Regions from separate parts of the Streptomyces sp. NBC_00986 genome, predicted to be linked through region 1. Evidence: riboswitches for the same ligand, from Rfam matches in the RefSeq annotation. Region 1 holds a riboswitch; each other region holds the start of a gene.
What was found. Region 1 has a riboswitch for S-adenosylmethionine ahead of OG504_RS02195 (putative leader peptide). Riboswitches for the same ligand answer to the same signal wherever they lie in the genome.
Positions count from the first base shown of each region.

Region 1 (5,275 bases):
GCGTCGAGTCGAGCGGTACCTCCGACAGGTCGACTCCGCCGCCGAGCATGTCGGCCACCTGGGCCCGGCCGCGGTCGAAGTCGATCGATTCACGCCGCTCGCGGACGAGCCGCTGGGCCTCCTCCTCGGTGGCGCCGTAGGTGGCGTGGAAGGAGCTGAAGATCAGCGGCAGTCCTTCGGCCCTTCCCAACTCCCTGGCCTGGGCACGGATCTTCCGGGTGAAGTCCAGCGCGTAGTCGAGGGTCGGGAGCGAGGTGAAGACGATCTCCGCGTAGCGGGCGCCCAGTGCCGTACCGGCCTCCGACTGCCCGGCCTGGATCTGCACCGGGCGGCGCTGCGGCAGCGGCGGGATGTTCAGCGGGCCGGCCACGTCGAAGAACTTCCCGGAGTGGTGGATCGGGTGCACCCGGTCCCGGTGCAGCACCGCGTGGCCGTCCGCCCCGACGGTCAGCGCACCGGGCTCCCAGCTGTCCCACAGCGCGTTGACCACCTCCAGCGTCTCGGCGGCGCGCGCGTAGCGTTCCTCGGGGCTGGGCAGGTCGCCGGGGCCGAAGTTCTCCTCGCCGATCGAGGAGGTCACCAGGTTCCAGGCGGCCCGGCCGTTGCTGACGTGATCGAGAGTGCCGAACAGCCGGGCCAGGTTGTACGGGTGGTGGAAGGTCGTGGAGACCGTGGCGATCAGACCGATCCGCGAGGTGACCTGGCTCAGGGCGGACACGAAGACCAGCGGCTCCTGCGAGCCGATCGCGCCCTGGGCGTCGAAGCTGAGCAGATCGGCGGTGAACAGTGCGTCGATCTTGGCCGCTTCGGCGAGCTTCGCGACCCGGACGGCGGTGTCCAGGGTGGACCGGGTGGGATCGACCACCAGGTCGTAGGTCTCCGAGGTGCCGCCGGCTCCGGTGACGGTCTTCAGCGTCCGGGGCTGCTTCGCGCTCATGACTCGTCCATTCTCGTCCCACCGATGCCGGTGTCGTCGCGGCCGGTGGCGTTGTGGGGTGACGGAGTTCCCCGGGTGCGGGTCGACGCCCGGACACGCGAGGGTCGGTAGCGGTCGGACACGCGAGAGACGCGGGCCCGCCGTGAGAGAGCCGGTCGAACCGGTCAGCGACAGAGCGCGGTGTGGGTGAGGCACAGGTCGACGTGCCGACGCTTCGTGCGGACCGGGAGCAGAGCCGCGATACGGACCGGCCCGAAAGGCGATGTCCTCACCGTGACTCCCCTCGGTCCTGACGTCGGCACCGGACGGTGCCGCGGCGCGCAGGCGCTTCGGTCTCGTGTCCGACGCCTGTCGGGCCACCGCATGATCCCCCGACGCCGCACGGCGCTGCAAGCCCGCCCCTGTGCGGACCTTCGGCGCCGACGGTGTCAGGAACCGGCGGGAGCATCGCTCAAGGGGGCGTCGAGGCCGACGAGTTCGCCGACCAGGACGCCGAACCGCAGGTCGAGCCCGTCGGCGAGGCGGTCGCGCAGCTCCGTCAACCCACGGATACGGGCGTCGAGTTCGGCCAGTCGCCGGATGGCCACCTGCGGGACGACGCAGGTGTCCGAGTAGGGCCCCGTGCGGACCGGTGGCGCCTTGGGGCGGTCGGGCAGCGCGTCGAGGATGTCGATGAGGAGACGCACATCGCCGATGGTGAGGCCGGAGTCCAACAGCTCGCGGACGGCGTGCAGTCGGCGTACGTCCTCCTCGCCGTACTCCCGCTGTCCCGACGCCGTACGCCGTGCCGTGACCAGGCCACGCTGCTCGTAGTAGCGCAGGGTGCGGGTGGTGACGCCCAGGGCCGCCGCCGCGTCGCCGATGCGCATCAGTCCTCCAGGAGTTGGGCGGCCGGCGACTACAACTCCACGACCACCGTGCCGATGTGGTGTCCTTCGAGCAGTTCGATCAGGGCGCGGGGCGCCTGGTCGATTCCGGACAGGCGGGTGTGCGGGACGGTGACCGAGCCCTCGCGGAGCCAACGGCCGAACGTCTCCGGGTATTCCGTCAGCGCGTCCCGCTCGCGCGCGCCGCTGATGCCGCGGAGCTGGATGCCCCGCACGATGAGCGAGTAGGTGTCGATCTCGACGGGTGCCGTGATCTCACCCGATGCCTGCGCGGAGAGCGCTCCGATCAGCCCCACCCGCGCGCCGGGGCGGGCCAGGGCCAGCGCGGCCTGCAACTGCTCCCCGCCGACGGTGTCCACGACGGCGTCGATGCCGTCCGGGGCTGCTTTGCCCAGCTGTTCCTCGATCGGTTCGGCTCCGCGCAGCACGACCGCGTCGTAGCCCAGTGTCTCGATCAGGTAGTCGGCCTTGCGCTGGGAACTGGTGCTGCCGATGACCCGGCCGGCTCCGCGCTGCCGGGCGAACTGCCCCGCCAGGGTGCCGAGTCCGCCTGCCGCGCCGGAGACGAACACCGTGTCTCCGTCGCGCACTTCGGCTCCCCGAACGACACCGAGCCAGGCCGACTGCCCCTGCGAGAGGTACGCCACCGGGTCCGGCAGGACCGTCAGGTCCACGGGTTGCACCGCGTCGGTCTCCACCACGGCGTACTCGCGGAACCCCGCCCGGTGCGACACCAGATCACCGGGGCGCAGGCTCCCTCCCTCGGGGGCCGTCACCACCTCGCCGACGGCCGGAGCCGACAACGCCCCGCCGACCTCGAACGGCGGCATCGGCAGCCCGGCGGATCCCCCCATCAGGGTGCGCAGTGACGCCGCGACGCTCATCAGGCGGTTGCGGACCAGCACCTGCCCGGGTCGGGGCTCCGGGACGGGGACCTCCGCCACGGTGAAGTGGGCGGTTTCCAGGGCGCCTTGGGGACGGGAGGCGAGACGGACCTCGCGATGCGTGGCGGGGATGTTCGACGGTGACACCTGCGGGCTCCTGACGGGTTACCGGGGCGCGGCACAGCTTGTGCGGCGCCCGTCGACGGTAAAGGTTGACGCGCACGTCAAGATCAAGCCCGCGCGGAGTGTCCGGTCGATGTCGCTCGCCTGCCCGCACCCGCCATTGACGTACGACGAAGTCGCTCCGTACGATCACGACCGGCATCGAGTGTCAGCGTCAAGCCCTGGCTTGCTGACCGGCAACCCTCCGACGCGGTGGGGTGCTCCAGGTGAAAGCCCGGCAGGATCACCGACGATCCCTGCAAGCGTGGGGCCCTTGGCCGGGGCCGGAGATGTGGAGGACGGTCTTGCGACACAGCAGTGACCCGAGTGTCTCCATCGTCTCCCTGACGGCCGCGACCGTGTTCTCCCGGTTCTCGCGCCGCCGCCACATCGACCTGCAGCGCTTCACCAGCTGTCTGTGTCGCGCCTGACCGCCTTGACCACGTCCGTCTGACGTCCGTCGCGGCCCGTAGGCGTTCTCCCGCAGCCTCTCGCGGTCCTGTCCGAGTTCACGGACGGCGTCCGCAGCCGCCGCGCCCCCCTTCCCGCCTGACTCCCCCAACTGCACTGCCCGTCCTCGGCGTTGCGCCGACCGGAGCGGCACGCCCGCGCGCGCAGCCGTGATCCGCGGGGCACCCATGCGTAGTGACACGAGTAGGAGCACCCTCCGTGAGAGCACATCCGGACATCCGCCCCACCCGATGGACGGCCCTGACCGCCCTCCTGACCACCAGCGTCCTGCTCACCGCCTGCGGGTCCGGCGGCAGCGACGGCTCGGACAGCGGCAGCGGCCCGGCCAGGTCCGGTGGCACCCTGACCTTCGCGGTGGGTTCCGACGCCGGCTGCGTGGATCCGCAGCAGGTGGCCAGCAACGACACCATCTACTCGGTACGTCAGGTCGTGGACTCCCTCACCGACCAGGACCCCGCGACCGGCAAGATCGTGCCCTGGCTGGCGAAGAGCTGGGACATCAGCTCCGACGCGACGACGTTCACCTTCCACCTCAGATCGGGTGTGACCTTCAGCGACGGATCGAAGCTGACCGCCCAGGTGGTCAAGGACAACTTCGACGCGGTGCCGAAGCTCGGCGCACTGGGAACCCTCGCCGAGGGCTATCTGAGCGGCGTCAAGAGCACCACCGTGGTCGACCCGCTCACCGTCAAGGTGACCTTCCAACAGCCCAACGCCCAGTTCCTGCAGGCCACTTCGACACATTCGCTGGGCATCGAGTCCTCGGCGAGCGTGAAGAAGACCCCTCAGCAGAAGTGCAGCCAGGGAGTGGTCGGCTCCGGGCCCTTCGTGCTGAAGCAGTACGTGCAGAACCAGTCGATCACGCTGGCCAAGCGGACCGGGTACGCCTGGGGTTCCTCGCTGTGGCACAAGAGCGGCGAGGCCTACCTGGACAAGGTGGTCTTCAAGGTCGTGCCCGAGGCGGGGGTGCGGGCCGGCAGTCTCCAGTCCGGGCAGGTGGACGCGATCAGCAGCGTCGGCAGGGCCAACGAGGCGGCCCTCAAGGGCGGCCAGGTCACCCTTCAGCGACGCGCCAACCCCGGCGTGGTGTTCGGCCTCGCCTTCAACAACGCACGGCCGGTCCTGAAGGACGCGCGGGTGCGCCAGGCCATCGGGTTCGCCATCGACCGCAAGCAGATCGCCGACACCGTGTTCCCGACCGGGACCCGGCCCGCGACCAGCGTCCTGGCGCACACCACACCCGACTACGCGAACCTCTCCGCGGACCTGACGACCGACGCGGCCAAGGCGAAGTCCCTTCTGGACGCGGCCGGTTGGCAGACCGGCAGCGACGGCATCCGCGCGAAGGACGGCAAGAAGCTCAGCCTGACGGTCGACTGGATCCCCAACTCGGCGACCAACCAGCCCGCGTTGGAGCTGATCCAGCAGCAACTCAAGGCTGTCGGAGTCGGCCTGACGCTCAAGCAGCTCCAGGTCACCCAGCTCGCCCCGACGCTTCAGTCGGGTGACTACGACGCGGCGTGGAGCAACGTGACCCGGGCCGACCCGGACATCCTGCGCAGTTCCTTCTCCACCGAGCTGGCCAACTTCTACCGCCTTCCGGTGACCCCGCTGGACACCTCACTGACCGGGCAGGCGGCAACCACGAACACCACGAAGCGCGGCGAACTGGTCAAGCAGGCACAGGAGTTGCTCGTACAGAACGCCTACTACGCACCGGTGGTCGAACTCCAGACCCAGATCGGCGTGGCGGCGAAGGTCCACGGTCTGAACTTCGACGCCTCCAGCCGGATCCAGCTCCACGACACCTGGATCGGCTGACGCATGCGCCGCTATGTGATCAAGCGACTCGCCCAGGCCGTCGGGGTGCTGTGGGCGGCCTACACGGTGTCCTTCCTGATCCTCGATTTCCTGCCCGGCGATCCGGTCACCGC
Region 1 is NZ_CP108733.1:525,016-530,290, forward strand. Features, by position in the region: gene OG504_RS02180 (NtaA/DmoA family FMN-dependent monooxygenase) at 1-937, opposite strand, end outside; gene OG504_RS02185 (MerR family transcriptional regulator) at 1,366-1,806, opposite strand; gene OG504_RS02190 (MDR family NADP-dependent oxidoreductase) at 1,836-2,855, opposite strand; SAM riboswitch class IV at 3,029-3,142, shown strand; gene OG504_RS02195 (putative leader peptide) at 3,176-3,301, shown strand; gene OG504_RS02200 (ABC transporter substrate-binding protein) at 3,540-5,162, shown strand; gene OG504_RS02205 (ABC transporter permease) at 5,166-5,275, shown strand, end outside.

Region 2 (5,275 bases), 1.5 Mb from region 1:
AAGGCCGCCCAGTACGTCGCGAAGTACAACAGCGGCAGCGACGTGCCCTACACCACCTACACCTGGGGCACCGGACAGAGCTGCGCCCAGTCGTCCCAGACGGTGATCTCCTCCGCCTCGCGCGGCCAGATCCGCCCGGTGTGGGCGATGCTCCACTTCCACTACAACCGGCGGATCGGCCTCGACGACAAGAACATCTCGGCCATGTACTACAACCTCGTCGCACCCGAGGGCGGGGGAGGTGACTACGGCTCCGACAGCGGCGGCTACGACCAGCTCGGGTTCGGCACCCTGATGTACGCGAAGTAGCCGCCCTGCATGTCCACGGGTCGGGCATCGGTGCCCGACCCGTGGACGCCCTCTTGACCCCGGGCGACGGCGGATCGACACTCCAGTAGGGAATCCTAGTGAACAGGTAGGGAAACATGGGGCTTGAGCCGGTCACCACTCGTCGCGTGGGCCGTTCGCCTCTTCTGACCTCCCGCCGTCACATCGACCTGCTGCGGGTCTGCAGCGCGCTGAACCCCCTGCGCTGAACCCCCGTCCACCGCACGACGACGCTTCCGCCGCGCGTACGTCCACGCGCCCGTACCCGGGGAGTCCCATGTCCAGCACGCCTCTCGCCGCCATCCCCTCACCCCGGTCCGCCCCCACGTTCCGGGGCCGGATCGGACGCGACGCGCGCAGCGGGCACTACGCCGTGCCGCGCCGCTACCGCCTCCATCTGTCCACCGCCTGCGCCGACGGCCTGCGCATCGCCGTCACCCACAGCCTGCTCGGCCTCGACGAGAGCTGTCCGGCCGTGTTCCTGTCCGCCGTACCCGACTGTCCGAGTGGTGGACACTCCGCGCTGCGCCCGCTCTACGAGGCGAGCGCGCACCGGTACTCCGGACCCGCCGCCGCGCCGGTGCTCAGCGACGACTGGTCCGGCCGGATCGTCAGCACGCATGCCCCCGACATCACGCGCGACCTCGCCCGGCACTTCGGCGAGGGCGGACCCCAGCTGTACCCGTGCGGCGCCGAGTCGGAGATCGAGGCCGTCGAGCGGCTGTGCGCGGACGGCATCGAGGACGCCGCGCAGCGCGCCGGCGCGGCCGGTGTCGAGCAGGAGGAGCGCGACGAGGCGGTCGCCCGGCTGCTGGAGACGCTGGGCTCGCTGGACCGGTGGCTGGACGGCCGCGAACACATGATCCGCGACGAACTCACCGCCGCCGACGTCGAGTTGTGGGTGTCCCTGGTCCAACTCGACACCGTGCACCGCAACCACCTGGACGCCGCCGCCGTCCAGCGCATCGCCGACCACCCCCACCTGTGGGCCTACGCCCGCCGCCTCGCCGCCCACCCGGCCTTCGGCACCCACCTCGACCTCGACGGCATCGCCCGCCGTCACCACGCCCACTGCCGGGGCCTGGAGGCCGCCGGCGCGGCTGTCCAGATCCTGGACTGGGCGGCCCACGCGGCGGACGAAACGGGAGCTTGCCGCAGCTGAGCGCGGTCTGTGCCGTCCAGTTGCTGGACGGCCATTGACATACGTTCGGACAATTGTCTTAACTTGCGAACCAGAACGGTCATGAGTGTCAGCGACAGGCCCTGGCTTGCTGACCGGCAACCCTCGCACGCGGTGGGGTGCCCCAGGTGACGACCGGACCGGATGACCTTTTCGGTAAGCGCGAGGCCCCGCGGGGCCGGAACAGTGACGGGTGACGCCATGTACGCAGCTCTCAGGACGGCCACATGCCGCCCGCAGGGCTGCGTACGGTCGTACGCCAACCTGTTCGTCGCCGACCGTGCTGTCGATCTGCTCCGGGTCAGCAGCGCACTGTGTACCGCGTCGGGCCGCGCCCGCTGTCGGGCCTGACGACCAGTCGGCCGACGCACCTCTGACGCACACCCGATCCCGTCGGTGTGCCTGCCCCCTCCCCGCCCCCGGTCCCGTGCACCCGCGCGTGCCGTCCGCCGTCGCGCGTCCACCGCCACGGACCGGGGTCTGTGAACCTGCCGGAGCCCTCCATGACTGAACCCCCGGGCACCACCGTGTCCCTGGCCGACGCCCCGTCCGCCGACGCCCCGTCAAAACCCCTGACAGCACAGCGAGTTCAGCCGCTGCGCCGGCCCGGCCGGTGGATCGTCACCCTGGTCGTGCTGGTACTGGTCGCCCAGTTCGTCCACGGCCTGGCGACCAACCCCTTCTACCAGTGGAGCCGCTTCGGTTACTGGTTCCTGCGCCCGACGATCCTCGACGGACTCGTCATCACCCTCGAAGTAGCCGCACTCAGCGCGGTGTTGGGCCTCCTCGGCGGCATTCTGCTCGCCCTGGCCCGACTCTCGAAGAGCCCCGTGCTGCGCGCGACGAGCTGGACCTATGTGTGGGCCCTGCGCTCGATCCCGCTCATCGTGGTCCTGATCTTCCTCTACAACTTCAGCGCCCTGTACCAGACGCTCAGCATCGGCGTCCCCTTCGGCCCCGCCTTCTTCTCCTTCGACGAGTCGAAGCTGGCCACCGACATGGCCGTCGCCGTCGTAGGACTCAGCCTCAACGAGGCGGCCTACGCGGCCGAAGTGGTCCGCGGTGGCATCCTCTCCGTCGACCAGGGCCAGCACGAGGCGGCCTCCGCCCTCGGCCTGCCCAAGGGCTACCAGTTCCGCAAGATCGTCTTCCCGCAGGCGCTGCGCTCCATCACCCCGAACTACGTCAACCAGCTGATCGGCCTGATCAAGAGCACCTCGCTGGTCTTCTACGTCTCGTTGCTCGACCTGTTCGGCTCCGCGCAGACGATGGGCTCCACCTACCCCGGCGACATCGTGCCGCTGCTCCTGGTCGTCACCGTCTGGTACCTGATCCTGACCAGCGTCGTGTCCGTCATCCAGTTCTACGTCGAGCGGCACTACGCCCGGGGCGCCACCCGCTCCCTGCCGCCGACCCCGATCCAGAAACTCCGCACCGGTGTCACCGACCTGCGGGCCCGCATCCGCAGGGAGGCCGCCGTATGACCACGAACACCGCCGAACCGCCGGCGGACATCACACCCGCCGCCGTAGAGGTGCACGACGTGCACAAGTGGTACGGCGCGCACCGGGTGTTGGACGGCGTCGACCTGACCGTACGGCCCGGCGAGGTCACCGTGATCCTCGGCCCGTCCGGCTCCGGGAAGTCCACGCTGCTGCGGGTCATCAACCACTTGGAGAAGCCCGAGATCGGCTACGTCAGCGTCAACGGCGAGCTGATCGGAGTGCGGCAACAGGGCGGCAGGCTCAAGGAGTTGAGTGAGCGGGCCATCCTCGCGCAGCGCAGCCGGATCGGGTTCGTCTTCCAGAACTTCAACCTCTTCCCGCATCTGACCGTGCTGGACAACGTGGCCGCGGCACCCGTCGCCACCGGCAGGCTCGGCAAGCCCGAAGCCCTGGAACTGGCCCGGGAGTTGCTCGGCCGCGTAGGTCTCGCCGAGAGGACCGGGGCCTACCCGAGGCAGCTCTCCGGCGGCCAGCAGCAGCGCGTGGCCATCGCGCGCGCCCTCGCCCTGCGTCCCGGGGTCATCCTCTTCGACGAGCCGACCTCCGCCCTCGACCCCGAGCTCGTCGGTGAAGTCCTCTCCGTCATCAAGGACTTGGCGACCAGCGGCACCACCCTCGTCATCGTCACCCACGAGATCGGCTTCGCCCGCGAGGTCGCCGACCGGGTCGTCTTCATCGACGGCGGAAAGATCGTCGAGCAGGGCCCGCCCCACGAGGTCCTCGACAAGCCACAGCACGAGCGGACCCGGGACTTCCTCAGCAAGGTCCTCTGAGCCACCCGCACTGAGCCCTTCAGCAACCCCGCACTTCCCCCTTCAGCAGCCCTCAACACCGAGCCTAGGAACAGCCATGCCCACTCCCAGCCTTCGCGGCAGAATCACTCGCGGACTCACCGCGGGAACCGTCCTCGCCTCCCTCGCCGGCGGGCTCGCGGCCTGCGGCGGCGACAGTGACGCGGCCACCACCGGCAGCGCCGCCTCCGGCACGGTCACCGTGGGCGCTCTCTCCAACGGTGCCGCCAAGGAGGCGACACTCAAGGTCGCCGAAGTGAAGTCGATCAGCGCCGAGTTGCCCAAGTCCATAGCGAAGAACGGCAAGTTGGAGATCGGCGTCGGCTTCCTGCCCGCCGGATCCCCGCCGCTCGGCTACGTCGGCTCCGACCAGAAGACCCTCACCGGCTCCGAGACCGACATCGCCCGCCTCGTCGCCGCCGTCCTCGGTCTCAAGCCCGAGCTGGACAACTCCACTTGGGAGAACCTCTTCATCGGCCTGGACAGCGGCAAGGTCGACGTCGCCTTCTCCAACGTCACCGACACCGAGGAGCGCAAGGCGAAGTACGAGTTCGCCTCCTACCGCGAGGACAACCTCGGCTTCGCGGTGAAGGCGAGCAACTCCTGGAACTTCGACGGCGATTACGAGAACCTCGCCGGCAAGACCGTCGCCGTGGGCGCGGGCACCAACCAGGAGCGGATCCTCCTGGAGTGGAAGAAGAAGCTGGCCGCCGAGGGCAAGAAGGCGCTCACCGTCAAATACTTCCAGGACAACAACAGCACCTACCTCGCGCTGGCAGCCGGGAAGATCGACGCCTACCTCGCGCCGAACCCCTCGGTCGCCTACCAGGTCTCCTCGACCAAGGGCACGGCGAAGGCCGTCCGCAGTGGCGGCACGTACTCCGGCGCCGGATCCTCCCTCCAGGGCCTGATCGCGGCCACCGCGAAGAAGAACAGCGGCCTCGCCAAGCCCCTCGCCGACGCCATCAACTACCTGATCAAGAACGGGCAGTACGCCAAGTGGCTGGCCGCCTGGAACCTCTCCGACGAGGCCGTCGCCAAGTCCGAGGTCAACCCGCCCGGACTGCCGCTCAGCGACTCCTGACCCACCCTCTCCGCAAGGGGACCCCGCCGCGTCACAGCGGGGTCCCCGCCCGTGCGACCAGTACCGGAGCCGTCACCCGATGTCTTCCACCGCCAGTATCGAAACCACCACCTCCACGTCCCACGTTCTGGACAACCCCGCCTGGGCCGCACTCACCGGCCCGCACGCCCATTTCGCCGAGCGCGTCGGCCGTGCCGCCCGCTACCCCGTCGACGTGGCCGGCTTCCATGCCATCACCGACAACGACGACCCGCGCGCCTGGGCCGACCTGGCCACCCTCGTGGGCCCCGACGGCACCGCCGCGGTGCGCGGCGTGAGCGAGACCCCGGCCGGCTGGGAGATCGTCCGCTCCGGTCAGGGTGTCCAACTCGTGGACACCGGGTTGCGG
Region 2 is NZ_CP108733.1:2,008,785-2,014,059, reverse strand. Features, by position in the region: gene OG504_RS08860 (alginate lyase family protein) at 1-309, shown strand, start outside; gene OG504_RS08855 (putative leader peptide) at 426-536, shown strand; gene OG504_RS08850 (glutathione S-transferase C-terminal domain-containing protein) at 605-1,489, shown strand; SAM riboswitch class IV at 1,567-1,676, shown strand; gene OG504_RS08845 (amino acid ABC transporter permease) at 2,011-2,991, shown strand; gene OG504_RS08840 (amino acid ABC transporter ATP-binding protein) at 2,988-3,785, shown strand; gene OG504_RS08835 (transporter substrate-binding domain-containing protein) at 3,862-4,887, shown strand; gene OG504_RS08830 (GNAT family N-acetyltransferase) at 4,967-5,275, shown strand, end outside.
Region 2: it holds a riboswitch for S-adenosylmethionine, as region 1 does, so the genes downstream of both, OG504_RS08845 (amino acid ABC transporter permease) here and OG504_RS02195 (putative leader peptide) in region 1, are expected to answer to the same signal.

Region 3 (5,275 bases), 8.0 Mb from region 1:
GGCGACCGTCGACGAGAACGGTGTCGAGCGCAAGGTGAAGGGCTCCGAGAAGCTGCGCGCCAAGCTGAGCGAGGCGTACTACGGCGAGGAGTCCCAGATCCCCAAGCCCACCGTCGAGGAGTACAAGGAGATCACGAGCGGCCACGGCCACCACTGATCGCTGAGGCGTCGCCACGCCACAGTCGAAGGGCCCCGTCCGAACACCGGACGGGGCCCTTCGCCGTGCCCCGCCCTGGATAGGGTGGGGACGCGTATTTGAACCATCCTTCTACGACACTCAGGAGCGGCCGTATGAGCGCTGTGACCCCCGCTGGAGGCGACACCGCGGCGGCCCGTTCCTGGCCCGACGTACTGAGCGCGCTGCTGGCCGGACAGGACCTGAGCACCGCCGACACGGCGTGGGCGATGGACCGCATCATGAGCGGTGAGGCGGCCGACGCCCAGATCGCGGGCTTCCTGGTGGCGCTGCGGGCCAAGGGCGAGACCGTCGAGGAGATCAACGGCCTCGTCGAGACGATGTACGCCCACGCGAAGCCGCTGGACATCCCCGGGCCGGCCGTCGACATCGTCGGTACGGGCGGCGACCGGGCCAAGACGGTCAACATCTCGACGATGTCCGCCATCGTGATCGCGGGCACCGGTGCGAAGGTCGTCAAGCACGGCAACCGCGCCTCGTCCTCGGCGAGTGGTTCCTCCGATGTGCTGGAGCGGCTCGGCATCAACCTGGAGCTGTCGCCCGAGCGGGTCGCGCAGGTGGTGGAGGAGGCCGGGATCACGTTCTGCTTCGCGGCCAAGTTCCACCCCACGATGCGGTTCGCGGGCGCGGTCCGGCGGGACCTGGGGGTGCCGACCGCGTTCAACCTGCTCGGTCCGCTCACCAACCCGGCCAAGGTCACCTCGTCGGCGGTCGGCTGCTTCGACACCCGCATGGCCGGGCTCATCGCGGGCGTGCTGGCCGAACGCGGCTCCTCCGCCCTGGTGTTCCGCGGAGACGACGGCCTCGACGAGCTGACGACCACGGCGACCTCCCGGGTGTGGATCGTCCGCGAGGGCAAGGTCACCGAGGAGGCCTTCGACCCTCGGGACGTAGGCCTCGAACTGGTCCCCGTGGAAGCCCTGCGCGGCGCCGACCCCGAGTACAACGCGGACGTGGCCCGCCGTCTCCTGGACGGCGAGACGGGCCCGGTACGGGACGCCGTACTCCTGAACTCGGCGGCGGCCCTGGTGGCGCTCGAGGCCGGGGACGGGCCGCTGGCGGACCGGATCAGGGCCGGGATGGAGAAGGCGCGGGAGTCGATCGACTCCGGGGCCGCGAAGCGCACGCTGGAGCGCTGGGCGGCCGCCAGCAACGCATAGCGGTAGGGCGGTCGTCGTCCCGCGATCCGGACACGGGTTGCGGGACGACGATCACCTCGCGTAGGTTTTCTGACCAGGTCATGAGTGACAGTCATGAGGCCCCGGCCGACTGTCCGGCAACCCTCCGTCCGTGGCGGGGTGCCCCGGGTGAAGACCAGGCCGTAGGCAGCGAGGTCTGCGGCAAGCGCGGGCCCCTCGAAAGACACCAGGGGTCCTGGTCATCGAGGGAGCTCTCTGTGAGCAAGCGAATGCGATAGGACGCGAAGCCCCCACTCCGCACATCCCCCTTCACCCTTTCCTGCGCCGAAGCCCTGTCCGCTCGCGCAGTGAATTCGCCTGCCTCTCACGGGAGTTCGCCATGTCTGTCTCCACCGTTGCCGCCACCCAGACCATTTGTGCACCGCTGCCCGTTCTCGGCCGGGATGTCACCGTCCCGCTCGTCACGGGCGGCGAAGTCACCTACGCGGCGCTCGACTACGCGGCCAGCGCCCCCGCCCTCCAGCGCGTCTGGGACGACGTGGCGGCCTACGCCCCGTACTACGGCAGCGTGCACCGAGGCGCCGGCTACCTCTCGCAGCTCTCCACCGACCTGTTCGAGAACGCACGCAGGACGGTCGAGGAGTTCCTGGACTGCCGCCCCGACGACCAGCTGATCTTCACCCGCTCCACGACGGACTCCCTGAACCTCCTCGCCGCGGCCCTCCCCGCCGACTGCCAGGTCTTCGTCTTCGAGACCGAGCACCACGCGTCCCTGCTCCCCTGGAAGGACGCCCGGGTCACCTACCTCAACGCCCCGCGCACCCCGGGCCAGGCTGTCGACACCCTGCAGCAGGCCCTTGCCGCCCGCGACCCTCAGGGCCCGGCCCTGGTCTGCGTCACCGGCGCTTCGAACGTCACGGGCGAACTGTGGCCGGTCCGTGAACTGGCCGCCGCGGCTCACGCCCACGGCGCCCGTATCGTCCTGGACGCCGCCCAACTCGCCCCGCATCACCCGGTGTCCGTCCAGGACCTCGACGTCGACTGGATCGCCTTCTCCGGCCACAAGCTCTACGCCCCCTTCGGCTCGGGCGTCCTCGCCGGCCGCGCCGACTGGCTCCAGGCGGCCGACCCCTACCTCGCGGGTGGCGGCGCCAGCCGCAAGGTCACGCGGCGCGAGGACGGGGGAGTGGACGTGGAGTGGCACGAGAGCGCTGCGCGGCATGAAGCGGGCTCTCCCAACGTGATCGGTGCCTACTCCATCGCGTCGGCCTGCAAGGCGCTCACGGAGGCGGGCTTCGACACCCTGGTGGCCCGAGAGCAGCACCTGATCGAAAAGGTACGGGCGGGCTTGGCGGAGGTCCCGGAGGTCAAGGTCCTCTCCCTGTTCGGCGACGACGCCCCACGAGTCGGGGTCATCTCCTTCGTGGTCGACGGCTGGAACAGCTCCCACTTCGCCGCCGCCCTCTCCGCCGAGTACGGCATCGGAGTCCGAGACGGCCTCTTCTGCGCCCACCCCCTCGTCCGCACCCTCCTGGGGTCCGACCCTCAGACCCAGGGAGAGTGCGGCGCCCCCGAGGCCGCGCCGGGCGAGAAGTCCCTCAACGCGATCCGCGTGAGCTTCGGCGCGGGCACTCCCGACGAGCACGTGGACCGTTTCATCACGGCCGTACGGGAGCTCGTGACCGACGGCGCCAAGTGGAACTACCGCACGGAGGACGGCCGTTGCGTGCCTGCCGTGTGACCATCCAGGGGTGGGGATTCCACCTGGGGTGAGTGGAGCGGCGGCGGCCGAAGGCCTGGGCGAGCTGCTGGGCGAGGCGGTCGTGCGGCGTGCGCCGCGTCTCCTCGGCGGGAAGCGGGTCTACCTGTACGAGGAGGGGCTCGTCCTCGGGTCCGGTGTGCGGGTCCGTCGCTGGGCGGACGTGACGCGCTGGCGCTCCACCGTCGACGTGATCGTCACCAGCAACGAGCAGAACGACAGGGCTTGGTACACCTTGGCCCATCGACACCTGCTGCGGTTCGGCGACGGGACGGAACAGGGCTTCCTGCTCGACGAGCGGCGGACCGAGCTGAGGCCGATGGTCGCCGAGCCGTTCGAGAACCGGGGCATCCGGTACGCCGCCGAGCACGTCCGGAAGCGGGTGGCCGCCGCCCAGGCACCGGCGATGCTCGACCGGATCGAGAAGGGCCGGCAGGTCACCTTCGGCCCGCTCACGGCGGACGCGCACGGGGTGTTCGTACCGGGCGGGCTGCTGGTGTACCGCTGGGCCGAGATGCGGGAGCCGTATCCCGCCGTCAACCTGCCGGACTTTCCCGTGCCGTCGTCATGGTGGCTGCGGCCACGAGACGTCCGGCTTGTGCTGCTGGGCAAGGACGGAGACGGCAACCCGCACCGCACCGAGGTACCGGCCTGGGAGGTCGTGAACTGGGGCGCGCTGGTCACCCTGTGGAAGCGGCTGCGCGCCGGCTAGGAGTCCAGCCCGATCGCGAACGCAGCCTCCAGGTCATGCTGGGAGTACGTCCGGAACGCCACATGCGTATCCGTCCCCTCGACCCCGGGGATCTTGGAGATCCGCCCAGGAATCACCTCGGCCAGATCCTCGTGCTGCCGCACCCGCACCATCGCGATCAAGTCATACGTACCGGTGACGGAGAAGACCTCGCTCACGGATTCGAGCGCGGCGATCGACTCGGCGATCTCGGGAATCCGGTCCACGCTGGTCTTGATGAGGACGATCGCGGTGATCACGGCTGGTTCTCTCCCTCGGGGACCGTTACTGGGGCGGCCCCAACTCTAGTGGTACGACCGAATCTCACCCACGCGTAGCCGAACCCCAGCGTGAAGCCCACCAGGTGGGCGAGGTACGCCACCCCCGGCCCCTGCGCCGCCTGGCCCGCCGCGAGCCACTGGAGGGCCGCCCAGAACGGCAGGACGACCCAGGCCGGGAACCGCAGCGGCAGGAAGAAGAGGAAGGGGAGGAGACTCGTCACGCGGGCCCGGGGGAACAAGTACAGGAACGCCCCGAGGACCGCCGAGATCGCCCCGGACGCGCCGACCAGCGACTGCTCGGAGTCGGCGTTGGCCACCGCGTAGCCCAGCAGCGCCAGGTAACCGCAGACCAGGTAGAACAGGGTGAACTCCACACGGCCCAGCCGTTCCTCGGTCATCGCTCCGAAGACGTAGAGGAAGAGCATGTTGCCGAGGAGATGGATCCAGCTGCCGTGGATGAAGAGGGCCGTGATCGGGGTCAGGGCCTCCCGGGCCGGATGGCCGAACAGGTCGGCCGGAACCACCCCCCAGCGGCGGAAGTACGCCCGCTGGGCGGCGAGCAGCGCGTCCCCGGTGCCGTAGGACGGGACGAAACCCGAGGCCGGGCCGAGGACGAAGATCAGGCAGCACAGGCCGATCAGGGCGTATGTCAGGGGCGCCGAGGTGCCGCGGAACGTCCTGCCGAGGGCCGAGCCCCAGTTGCTGATCATGGCTACAGAGCATGACGTAACGGGACGCAACGGGACAGGGTGAATCGCCGCTGTGGACGGCCGAGCGGCGAGTACCCGCCAGGCCGTAGGGTTACGAGCCACACTCGCCGGGGAAACCGGCGATCACGGAAACTGGAACGAAGGAAGCGGACAGCCACGATGACGGTTCCCCTGCCGACCGGCTCCACACGGTGGCGCTGCACCCTCTGCGGCAACCTCACGCGCTTCGACGTGACGCGCTCGTCGAAGGTCGTGGAGTACCTCCACCTGGACCTGGCGGGTGAGCCGAAGGTGGAGGAGCGCGAGGTGGTCAGTGAGACCATCGAGTCGGTGCGCTGCCGCTGGTGCAACGCCGTGGATCAGGTGGAACTCGTGGACAGGCCGGGCGCCGGCTCCTGAGAGGGAGTGGCCCCGCACAGACGGTTGGGGTGTGAGGGATGGTGGAGAACTCAGGCGGGGG
Region 3 is NZ_CP108733.1:8,485,522-8,490,796, forward strand. Features, by position in the region: gene OG504_RS37975 (cytochrome bc complex cytochrome b subunit) at 1-157, shown strand, start outside; gene trpD (anthranilate phosphoribosyltransferase) at 292-1,356, shown strand; SAM riboswitch class IV at 1,433-1,549, shown strand; gene OG504_RS37985 (aminotransferase class V-fold PLP-dependent enzyme) at 1,715-3,076, shown strand; gene OG504_RS37990 (hypothetical protein) at 3,087-3,806, shown strand; gene OG504_RS37995 (Lrp/AsnC family transcriptional regulator) at 3,803-4,084, opposite strand; gene OG504_RS38000 (rhomboid family intramembrane serine protease) at 4,081-4,815, opposite strand; gene OG504_RS38005 (hypothetical protein) at 4,975-5,214, shown strand; gene OG504_RS38010 (NYN domain-containing protein) at 5,253-5,275, shown strand, end outside.
Region 3: it holds a riboswitch for S-adenosylmethionine, as region 1 does, so the genes downstream of both, OG504_RS37985 (aminotransferase class V-fold PLP-dependent enzyme) here and OG504_RS02195 (putative leader peptide) in region 1, are expected to answer to the same signal.

Region 4 (5,275 bases), 6.1 Mb from region 1:
AAAGTGTGACACTTTCTCGAAAAGTGTCACACTTTTTCAGAGAAGGTCCCTCGGCGCTCAGCTCTGGAGCGCGTTCAGTTGTTCCAGGAACCACTGGGCCGGCGGGAGAGCCGTGGCCGCGGCGGTGAGTCGCTTCGTGCGCTCGGCCCGTTCCCCGGCCGGCATGGTCAACGCCTCGTGCAGGGCCGCGGCCGTGCCGATCACGTCGTACGGGTTGACCGGGATCGTGTCCTCGCCCAACTCCTCGTAGGCGCCCGCCTCCCGGGACAGGACCAGGACGCAGCCCTCGTCGGAGACGACCGGGACCTCCTTGGCGACGAGGTTCATGCCGTCGCGGATGGGGTTCACGAGGGCGACGTCGGCGAGGCGGTATGCGGCCAGGGAGCGGGCGAAGTCGTCCTTGACGTGCAGCACGACCGGGGTCCAACCGGGCGTCCCGTACTGGGAGTTGATCTCGTCGGCCACCCGCTGCACCTCGGCCGTGTAGTCGCGGTAGACGGCCAGGTCCTGCCGGGACGGGTAGGCGAACGCCACATGGACGACCTGTTCCAGCAACTCCGGGTGGTCGTCGAGGAGTTGGCGGTACGCCAGCAGCCCGCGCACGATGTTCTTGGAGAGTTCGGTGCGGTCGACGCGGACGATGGTCCTGCGGCCCTGGCCGATCTCCTCCCGGAGAGCCACGATCCGCTCCTCCACGTCCGGCTCGTGGGAGCGGGCGCGGAGGAAGTCGGCGTCGGCGCCCAGGCCGTGGACGCCGATCCGGGTGTCACCCGGGCCGCCCGTGAACTCCGTACAGCAGGCCGTGAACGCGTCCGCCCAGCGGTGGGTGAGGAAGCCGAGGCGGTCCGCGCCGAGCATGCCGGTGAGCAGTTGCTCGCGGATGTCGTCCGGCAGCATCCGGAAGTAGTCCACCGGCGCCCACGGCGTGTGCGAGAAGTGGCCGATCCGCAGGTCCGGCCGCAACTCCCGCAGCATCCCCGGCACCAGGCACAGGTGGTAGTCCTGCACGATCGCGACGGCACCCTCGGCCGCCTCCTCCGCCAGGGCCTGGGCGAACGCCCGGTTGTAGGCCTCGTACGACGCCCACTGGCGCCGGAACTCCGCGTCGAAGACCGGCTCCAGCGGGGTCTGGTACAGCATGTGGTGGACGAACCACAGCACGGAGTTGGCGATGCCGTTGTACGCGTCGGCGTGCACGTCCGCCGGGATGTCCAGCATCCGCACGCCGTCCTCGCCGACCCCGCGCCGCACGGCCTCGCGGTCGCCGTCGGACAGTGCCGAGCACACCCACAGCGCACCCGCGTCCGGGCCGATCGCCGACAGTCCGGACACCAGCCCGCCGCCACCTCGCTTGGCGCGCAGCGAACCGTCGTCGCCCACCTCGTACGAAACCGGGCCGCGATTGGACGCGACGAGCACCTGAGCGGCACCGGACGCGGGCGAGGGGGACGACGTAGAAGCCATACGGCACAACCTAGCCCGGCCCGGAAACGCTCAAACGTACGGACGGCCGTCGGCGGACTGTACGAGTCCGTATACGACCGTCCGTGAGCGTCTGTAACCGTGCGGTTATGCGACCTTGCGTGACTGGTACTCGGTGATGTCCGCCATCGGCGGGCGTTCCTCCGTGTCCACGGAGTACGTGCGCGGCTCGAAGCCGTCCGGACCTCGCTCGAACTGGGTGAGCGACGGCCGGATCAGATGCCCTCGGGCCAGCCGCAGCTGAGCCGTGCGGTAGATCTGCGCGGCCATCCGGCCCAGGGCCTGCCCGTCCTGGTGGCGGTGCTTGCGCACCCCGACGTCGACCTGGGCGAGGGCGTCGAGGCCCACCAGGTGCAGCGCGTCGACCAGCATGCCCAGTTCGACGCCGTAGCCGACCGGGAACGGCAACTGCTCCAGCAGCGAGCGGCGGGCCGCGTACTCGCCGCCGAGCGGCTGCACGAAACCGGCCAGCTGCGGCCAGTGCATGTTCAGCAGCGGGCGGGCCATCAGCTCGGTGACGCGTCCGCCCTGTCCGGCCGCGCCGCCGAGCGGGCGGTCGTACATCGCCTTGACGAGGTCGACCCCGGGGTCGGTGAGCAGCGGGCCCACGATCCCGGTGACGAAGTCCGAGGAGAACTCCTTCAGGTCCGCGTCGATGAACGCGACGATGTCGCCGCTCGTCACCAGCAGCGAGCGCCACAGCACCTCGCCCTTGCCGGGCACGGCGGGGATGCGGGGCAGGATGTCGTCACGGTGCACGACCCGGGCGCCCGCCGCGGCGGCCACCTCGGAGGTGCGGTCGGTGGACCCGGAGTCGACGACGACGATCTCGTCGACGAGCGGGACCTGCTGCATGAGGTCGTGACGGATGATCGCGACGATCTCGCCGACCGTCGCTTCCTCGTTCAGCGCGGGCAGCACGACGGAGACCGACTGGCCCGTGCGGTGCTTCGCGGCCAGGATCTTGTGGAGCGGCCGGTCGGTCATGGACCAGGAGCGGGTGCTCAGCCAGTGCTCGACTTCCTTCAGCACGTTGCGCGGCTCCTCTGCGTTCTCTCGGCGAGAGGCGATCACCCTGTGTAGGTGATCCGTCTCGCGGTTCGGACGGCTCACTCAACTGTCCTGGCCTTCGGTTACAGTCTTGAACAACGCTGATGACCATCGCATGTCGGGGGCCGTCAACGCTCACGCAAGTGACACAACCGCATACACAACTGAACACCGCTCATCCAGAGGGGCAGAGGGATACGGCCCGTTGAAGCCCCGGCAACCCTCCAGCCGGTCTTGTCACGTTGATGTGGCGAGGCTCCCGGCTCGGGAAGGTGCCAAATCCGTCTCATGGCGAAATGCGTCGTGAGGAAGATGAGGAAAGGGCCTCGCCTCCATGGCTGCGCAGACTGTTGCAAGCACCACGAACTCCGCGAACTCCGCCGACTCCGTCGATCTCGGCCCCGCCGCCGCGCTGTCCTGCCGCGAGTGCGGCCACCGCGTCCCGCTCGGTCCGGTCTTCGCCTGCGAGGAGTGTTTCGGCCCGCTGGAGATCGCCTACGACTTCTCGGCCTACGACACCGAAGAGCTCCGCAAGCAGATCGAAGCGGGCCCCGCGAACATCTGGCGGTACGCGCCCCTGCTGCCCGTCCCCGCCGACGTGGCCGACAAGCCGAACATCAACCCCGGCTGGACCAAGCTCGTCCAGGCCGACAACCTCGCCCGCGAACTGGGCGTCGACGCGGGCAAGTTGTTCGTCAAGGACGACTCCGGCAACCCGACGCACTCCTTCAAGGACCGCGTCGTGGCCCAGGCCATCGAGGCCGCCCGCGCGTTCAACTTCACCACCCTCTCCTGCTCCTCCACCGGCAACCTCGCGGGCGCGGTCGGTGCCGCCGCCGCGCGGGCCGGCTTCCGCTCCTGCGTGTTCATCCCGCACGACCTGGAGCAGGGCAAGGTCGTCATGGCCGCGATCTACGGCGGCGAGCTCGTCGGCATCGAGGGCAACTACGACGACGTGAACCGCTTCTGCTCCGAGCTGATCGGTGACCCGGCGGGCGAGGGCTGGGGGTTCGTCAACGTCAACCTCCGGCCGTACTACGCGGAGGGCTCCAAGACCCTCGCCTACGAGATCTGCGAGCAGCTGGGGTGGAGGCTTCCGGACCAGCTCGTCGTGCCGATCGCCTCCGGGTCGCAGCTCACGAAGATCGACAAGGGGCTCCAGGAGCTGATCAAGCTCGGGCTCGTCGAGGACAAGCCGTACAAGATCTTCGGGGCGCAGGCGGAAGGGTGTTCGCCGGTCTCCGTCGCCTACAAGGCCGGGCACGACGTCGTACGGCCGCAGAAGCCGAACACGATCGCGAAGTCGCTGGCGATCGGGAACCCGGCGGACGGGCCCTACGTGCTCGACATCGCTCGGCGGACCGGTGGGGCTGTCGAGGACGTCAACGATGAGCAGGTCGTCGACGCGATCAAGTTGCTTGCGCGGACCGAGGGGATCTTTGCGGAGACCGCGGGTGGGGTGACCGTGGGTGTGGCGAAGAAGCTGATCGAGAACGGGCTGTTGGATCCGACCCTGACGACGGTGGTCCTCAACACGGGCGACGGTCTCAAGACGTTGGATGCGGTTGCCGGTACGGGGCTCACCGCGACGATCCGGCCGAGTCTTGAGTCGTTCAGGGAAGCTGGGCTTGCGTCCTAGCGTCGTTCTTCGTCTGCGGGCCCGTGGGGGCTGGTCGCGCAGTTCCCCGCGCCCCTAAAAGACAAAAGCCGTACCTGACCGGAGGTCCTGAGCATGAGCGTTTCCGTCCGTATCCCCACCATCCTGCGCACGTACACCGGCGGGCAGGCCGAAGTCACCGCTGAGGGTGCGACCCTCGCCGAGGTCATCAGCGACCTGGAGAAGAACCACACCGGGATCTCCGCCCGGGTCCTGGACGATCAGGGCAAGTTGCGGCGGTTCGTCAACGTGTACGTGAATGATGACGATGTGCGGTTCGAGCAGGGGCTGGAGACGGCCACTCCGGACGGGGCCGGCGTCTCGATCATTCCGGCCGTCGCCGGCGGCTGATAATTACCCTCGGTAACGCCGATTACCAAGAGTTCATCGAATTGCCCCCTCCGTGAGAGAAGCGGAGGGGGCAATTCTGTAGGGTTGAGCGGGGTACAGTTGGGGAACCCGCTCCACTCCGCATGCCGGACGCATATGAGTACCCGCTCCGCGTGCGATGAGAAGTAGCCAAAGTGTGCATTCCTTTTGCGCGTTATGTTCCCTTTATCGGGCCCGACTTGCCCTGAAGTCGGACGAATTCTCCGTATATTCCCGACCGGTCCTGCCCGGAATTCTCGTCGGATTGACCTGTTGCAGACGGCAGTTGGACGGATACATTCGGCCGCGGTCGACGCGTTCCGGCGCACGCCCCCAATCCTGTGGGGGGTGAGGTCTGACCCGGATCCGCGAAGTGCGGGTCCGTGCAAGGGCCAGTAATAGGGGAGTTAGGCATGGCTCAGGGCACCGTCAAATGGTTCAACGCGGAGAAGGGGTACGGCTTCATCGCGGTCGACGGTGGTGCGGATGTTTTCGTCCACTACAGCGCGATTCAGATGGACGGCTACCGCACCCTGGAAGAGGGTCAGCGGGTCGATTTCGAGATCTCGCAGGGTCAGAAGGGGCCGCAGGCGGACATGGTCCGGCTCGCGACCGGCTGAAGCACGCGCCGACGAACAGCAGCGACGTTCTTCGTTCCTCACCGAAGGGCTCGTACTCCTGGGGGGTCACCTCCTGGGGTACGGGCCCTTCGGCATG
Region 4 is NZ_CP108733.1:6,648,659-6,653,933, forward strand. Features, by position in the region: gene OG504_RS29780 (trehalose-6-phosphate synthase) at 58-1,464, opposite strand; gene OG504_RS29785 (glucosyl-3-phosphoglycerate synthase) at 1,570-2,514, opposite strand; SAM riboswitch class I at 2,705-2,851, shown strand; gene thrC (threonine synthase) at 2,867-4,171, shown strand; gene OG504_RS29795 (MoaD/ThiS family protein) at 4,265-4,540, shown strand; gene OG504_RS29800 (cold-shock protein) at 4,972-5,178, shown strand.
Region 4: it holds a riboswitch for S-adenosylmethionine, as region 1 does, so the genes downstream of both, thrC (threonine synthase) here and OG504_RS02195 (putative leader peptide) in region 1, are expected to answer to the same signal.